Regions from separate parts of the Lysinibacillus sp. fls2-241-R2A-57 genome, predicted to be linked through region 2. Evidence: riboswitches for the same ligand, from Rfam matches in the RefSeq annotation. Region 2 holds a riboswitch; the other holds the start of a gene.

Region 1 (3,201 bases), on a different contig from region 2:
AAGTAAGTCGTGATACTAAGAAGGATAATTATCATTTGAAAAACCATTCATTTGTACAGGCTGCTAAAACTAGACAGTCCAAATTATACGATTTAAAGGTGTCCGTAATTAAAAAATTATTATCAGAAAGCGAAATTGAAATTAAAGGTTATCACACAATGTTTGGTGGTTTTTTAATGTTACTAGAGATTAATGACTTTACATTCCATTTACCAGTTTTTAAAAATGAAATAGCCAATCTAACACATTTAGGGGTGTTGGAAAATGAAATTTCATCTGAAAGAACACGTAAAGTAAGTCTTAATTTTTTTGAAGCTGAAAATCTACTAAATAGATACATAGATAATGTATAAATGAGAATAAGAAAATTACACTAGTAAACATATTATTGGAGGAATTAAGATAGATATTATCTAAATAAATTTTTTAAAAATATCAAATCCGTAAACTTTACAGTGTAAATTGATAATTTATTTTCAACTTCCTCGATCATATTAGATAAGCCTATAAAGTCATCTTTAAACTTATCAAATAAATAAGTAACCGTCTCATCATTCTCAAAGGAACATGTAGATTGTTTTATTTCAATAGCTCATTGATCTCATCTTCAGTCAACGCGGTTTATAGTTGCTATGACGACTTTCACTTAAATTTGTGGTACTAAACTTTTATATTTATAGATATTAGTCCAATGTCCGTCTGCACCTGTAAAGTAGAATCCATAGCCATTTTTTTAGGAATTCTTCAATTACTTCTGTCCATTTACGACCTAAAACATAATAGTTACAATTTCTTAAATCAACGTGTACTCCACTGTCTTCACTTGCACCATCACATTCATTAATTTCATCCTTTAGAAAATTCAGTACCAATGAAACAAATTGCTTTCCTTCATTTCTTCTTCCCATTCGGATAGATTAAATTTCATCTCGCGTTCATCTTCAGAAGAATCAAAGTCAGTTATACCTTCATTAATTGGTTCACTATGAGTTCCACCGTCCTCATCTGGAATATCAATAAATAACGTCCATCGAATTTCATATTCATCAATGTTCCACATGCAAACGCAATAACTTTGATTTTCCATTTCTACATAAATGCGATCTAAATCCCAATAGTAAATGTATTACTCCAAAATTAAAGCTATTAGGAATCTCATAATATTTCATCGTGTAAACATGGTTTGCATCAAGAATAGTGTTCATCAATTCATAGTAGAACATGCATGTTAATAACAAAATATTCTATGTATTATTGAAATTCCTAATTGTTCATGTTACAATTCATTTTAATTAAATAATCTTATCAAGAGAAGCTGAGGGATTTGGCCCGATGACGCTTCAGCAACCTCTAACAAAAAAAGTTAGAAAGGTGCTAATTCCAGCGAAGGTTTGATCCTTTGAGAGATAAGAGTGAACGTGGTAAAAAATCCTTCTCATTCTATCTCAAATGGAATGAGGGGGATTTTTTAATTTAATTCGATAAAAGATTTTATGAGCTTTGTGCATGGATACTAAGGCACTAATTGATGTTAGAAAGAGAGAAATAAAAGAGAGGGGAATGCAAGATGCCAATTAATATTCCGAAAAACTTACCAGCTGGAGAACATTTACGTGAGGAAAAAATCTTCGTAATGGAAGAGGATAGAGCGAAAACCCAACAAATTCGTCCGTTAAATATATTAATTTTAAATTTAATGCCAGAAAAAGAAAAAACAGAGCTACAATTACTACGTTTATTAGGTAACACACCATTACAAGTCAATATTACATTTTTAAATACTGCTACGCATGAATCAAAAAATGTTAGTAAATCACATTTACAGTTATTTTACACGACCTTTCATCAAATTCGCCATCGCCGCTATGATGGCATGATTATTACGGGAGCACCAGTAGAAAAAATGGCATTTGAAGATGTGAACTACTGGCAGGAAATATCAGAAATCATGGATTGGTCCAAAAAGAACGTAACATCGATCCTTCATATATGTTGGGGTGCACAAGCAGCGTTATACCATCATTACGGTATTGGCAAAATTGAGCTTCCTGCTAAATGTTCAGGTGTTTATTCCCATGTCATTACGGATTTAACAGTGGATTTAGTACGTGGCTTCAGTGATTTATTTACGGCTCCACATTCACGTTATACATCAGTTTCCATTGAGGAAGTCCGCAACCATCCTGATCTACGTTTATTATCGTATTCAGAAGATGCGGGTGTCTTTATTGTGCAATCGAAGGATAATAAAAACATTATGATTACAGGCCACCTTGAATATGATGCGACAACATTAGCAGATGAATATAGTCGTGATGTTGCAAAAGGATTGGATATTGCAGTTCCAGTGAATTACTTCCCAAATGATGATCCATCAAAAGAACCGAATAATACATGGCGTGCCCATACACATTTATTATTCTCAAACTGGTTGAACTACTATGTTTACCAAGAAACACCATATGAATGGGATTTCGTTGATGAAATTGAATATCATATATAAGCGCATGGTTTTTATAAACTCTCGATTGTAAAGTAAAATGATGACCTTGATTATTTCGTGGTCATCATTTTTTTATCCGAATATGTTGCTAATTTTTTGGCGGATGTTCATTGATAGATACATTTTGATTTTTTGTATTACTTTCGTTCTTTGCAGCATTTTGGCTGTTTTTATCGCTCGCATTAGTAGCAGTATTTTGACTGTTGTTATTGCTAGTATTAGTAGCAGCATTTTGACTGTTTTTATCACTCGCATTAGTAGCAGCATTTTGATTGTTGTTATTGCTAGTATTAGTAGCCGCATTTTGGCTGTTGTTATTGCTAGTATTAGTAGCCGCATTTTGGCTGTTGTTATTGCTAGTATTAGTAGCCGCATTTTGACTGTTTTTATCGCTCGCATTAGTAGTAGCATTTTGATTGTTATTATTGCTAGTATTAGTAGCAGCATTTTGACTGTTTTTATCGCTCGCATTAGTAGCAGCATTTTGACTGTTGTTATTGTTTGTATTAGTAGTAGCATTTTGGCTGTTGTTATTGTTTGTATTAGTAGCAGCATTTTGACTGTTTTTATCGCTCGCATTAGTAGCAGCATTTTGATTGTTATTATTGCTAGTATTAGTAGCCGCATTTTGACTGTTTTTATCGCTCGCATTAGTAGCAGAATTTTGGCTGTTGTTATTGTTTGTATTAGTAGCAGCA
Region 2 (3,201 bases):
TTTCCCGTTATTAATGAGGATATTTTAACGCAAGAGGTTTACTTAATGTGTTTGTATGGAGATAAAAATATAGAGAATAGATATGCCTCACAATTTCCTCATTTATTATTTAAAAGATGGCATCCGTACATTACAAATGTTTTGCAACATGATGTTTCCAAATCGATTGCTGTTCAAGCTGTACTAGATTATTTTAATTTGAGTCCTAAGGAAGCACTGGCTTTTGGCGATGGGGATAATGATATCGATATGCTGGAACAGGTTGGCTTCGGTATTGCAATGGGCAATGGTAGTGAAGCATTAAAAAATGTCGCTGATTTTATAACGAAGAAATCAACAGATGGTGGTATTGATTATGCTCTACGTGAGCTACAAATACTAGTTTAAGAGAGCTATATTTATAGTATGAACCAACCTCTATACATTAGAGAAAACTGTATGAAAGTTATAATACTCATAATGTTACCTACTTTGAGTTATTATAAAGCTAACATTTAAAAGAAATCATTATGCGTTAGGTGGGATGGATTTATGGCGCATCACGTGCAATCTCTTATTGAACATTACGGGTATTTTGGCATTATTCTTATCCTAGTTGGAGGGATTGTCGGGCTGCCACTTCCTGATGAGATATTTTTAACATATGTAGGGTATAGCGTTTATAGAGAAACTCTCTCGCATATTCCAGCTCTAATAAGCGCTGTGGTAGGTGCGGCAGGGGGAATTACCTTGAGCTACTATATAGGCTATAGATTCGGGCTACCCTTATTGCAAAAATACGGTCCGAAAATCCATATTACTGAACAAAAAATTGACGTTACTAAAAAATTATTTGCAAAAATAGGACCAGTATTATTATTAATCGGATATTTTATTCCTGGTGTACGTCATCTAACAGCATATATTGCGGCTATCAATAATTATCCTTATAAAAAATTTGCTTTCTTTGCTTATACGGGAGCGGTTATATGGACATTTACTTTTATTACTTTAGGAGAAGTACTTGGGGAGAAATGGCGCTACGTTGGGTTATATTTATCCCGCTACAGTATGTATCTTATAGCATTGTTCATCATAATAATTTTGATCGTTTATTTTATTTTCAAAAAAAGGAATTCGCCTAAATAAAAAGGGTCTGATTCAATACCTATCATGGTTTGATTCAGACCTTTTGTTATATTTAAGGCAATATTGCAAATGAACGCACAGGGAATCCAGAGGCTTTTTCAGGCTTTGGTACAATATTGAATATAGCAGCACCTTTTGGAGGTAGCTTATCCAAATTTGTCATAAGCTCAATTTGGTAAGTATCTTGTTCAAGTACAAAATATTCGCCGTCTAGCTTACTGTTTTTGCGAAAATCAGCTGCTGAATCTGTATCAAAAGTTTCGTGACCAATAGCACTTATTTTTCGTTCGTTGAATAAAAATTGTAACGCTTCTAAACCCCAGCCAGGAATATGATTATGACCATCAGCATCTTTGCTACTGAAAGCCTCCTTATCTGGCCAACGCTTACTCCAATCAGTACGAAGCGCAACAAAGGTACCTGCTTCAATTTCTCCATATTCAGCCTCAAAGTCAAGAATATCTTGGATACTTAATGTGTAGTCGTTATTCAATTCGGCTTCCTTAGATTTATCAATAACGATTAGTGGTAGGACTAGTTCTTTTAACGCCAATTCATCTAAATAGCGTGTATCTCGCACAAAATGGATAGGTGGATCGATATGTGTTCCATATTGCCCAGGGAAAGAGAATTGCTGCGCAAAGAAGCCATCATCATGGGAAAATAATGTTTCAAATTTTGCATCATCAAACATAAAGAAATGAGGCGAATTAGGACCAAATGTATGTGTTAAATCAACCCATTCTTTAGATTTTAATAGTTGAATTGCTTGTAAAAGTTCATTTGCCATAATATTTTCCTGCTTTCTTTTAATTATTTTTGGGTGCTTAGACTTTACTTACTAGCGGCAATAAAAAAGAGCCCTCCTTGTAGAAGAGGACTCTTGTGCAAAGCAACTTAGTAAGTCTTCTCATCTTCAAGGCCGATTTCGCCAATTGGAATTAGCACCATACCTATAGGCTGGTTGCTGAGACATCATAGGGCCAATCCCTCCGTCTCTCTTGATAAGAAAAGATAATATAAGAATTTTCAGAAATATATTACGAATACTTTAGCATATTTATTTATAGTTTACAAGTTCAATAGGGATGCATGGTTAAAAGATTTTCCAGAATTAATAATTTTGCTATTGCTGCAAATATTGTTTGCCTATATTTAAATAGATAATACGATTACATACATCATACGTAAACATAGGGGTAGCCTTTGTATTTAGATTAAAATCCCGTTTCACATATGAGAAAAGCCTCGTTGTTGAATCTCAATCGCTAGGTTTAAATAGACAATACATAGATCCCACTCATTAGTTGAATTTCACCAACTCAAATTTACGGTTAGCTTACAACAGTCGCTATCAGTAAATATTATTCGAATTCCATCTGGTGTATAGTTAGTTTCGAATTTTATGGTAATGCCTGTTGATGCAATTAATTTTTCAACCTCTGTTTTATTTGACAACTGTGCCGCGTCCATAAGATCATGTGCAAATTGCTCTGATTCATCAATTTTATCCGTCAGTAATTGTGCTTGCTGCATAATAGCTTTGATCCGTTTCGCAGAAGACTTTAATTTAGTTATATTGATGGTTGGAAATGGGCTACGATTTGTTGAGTTTGTAGGCATCACTAAATGTCTAGAAGGTTGGAGTGTGGCTGGTTGATTTGCCATTGCCCATGCCCATGTTGGATAATAATTAGGATAGACAAAATACGGATAAGGATTGTAATACAACTAAAATTCCTCCTATCCTATAGTTGATACCTTATCTTATGTACAACAAAGACTTTCGGTGTTAATGGTTGATGCTTGGCAAAAGGGGAGCAAGTGGTGCGATGACCCAATCGGAAGCCATTAGTTCATCCAATTTATTCACAGAAGGAGTTATCAAGATGGATGTTCGTGAATACATAAAAAATGGTTTTGAAGTTTACTACGAGCGCTATAATCAGATTTCGGAAGATGGATTTTGCAGATGGATGCGTCCAGATGTTCCTGATGAGATGAAATTAGCGGATACTGATGAAGAATGGTCAAGATGGAAGATGGTCCCTTCTATAGTAAGCGAAGATGATA

Evidence for each region. A riboswitch is a leader RNA that binds a small molecule or an ion and turns the genes downstream of it on or off. The one in region 2 is predicted to bind S-adenosylmethionine.
Region 1: another riboswitch for S-adenosylmethionine. It lies ahead of metA (homoserine O-acetyltransferase MetA); the one in region 2 lies ahead of QRN68_RS21495 (cyclase family protein).

Annotation. Positions count from the first base shown of each region.
Region 1 covers NZ_JARVRU010000016.1:76,815-80,015, reverse strand. The annotation lists gene QRN68_RS03320 (YkyB family protein) at 1-353, shown strand, start outside; gene QRN68_RS03315 (hypothetical protein) at 684-872, opposite strand; gene QRN68_RS03310 (hypothetical protein) at 863-1,060, opposite strand; SAM riboswitch class I at 1,300-1,413, shown strand; gene metA (homoserine O-acetyltransferase MetA) at 1,568-2,503, shown strand; gene QRN68_RS03300 (GerAB/ArcD/ProY family transporter) at 2,592-3,201, opposite strand, start outside.
Region 2 covers NZ_JARVRU010000160.1:626-3,826, reverse strand. The annotation lists gene QRN68_RS21505 (Cof-type HAD-IIB family hydrolase) at 1-387, shown strand, start outside; gene QRN68_RS21500 (DedA family protein) at 532-1,128, shown strand; gene QRN68_RS21495 (cyclase family protein) at 1,181-1,918, opposite strand; SAM riboswitch class I at 2,036-2,139, opposite strand; gene QRN68_RS21490 (YuzC family spore coat inner layer protein) at 2,443-2,859, opposite strand; gene QRN68_RS21485 (SMI1/KNR4 family protein) at 3,018-3,201, shown strand, end outside.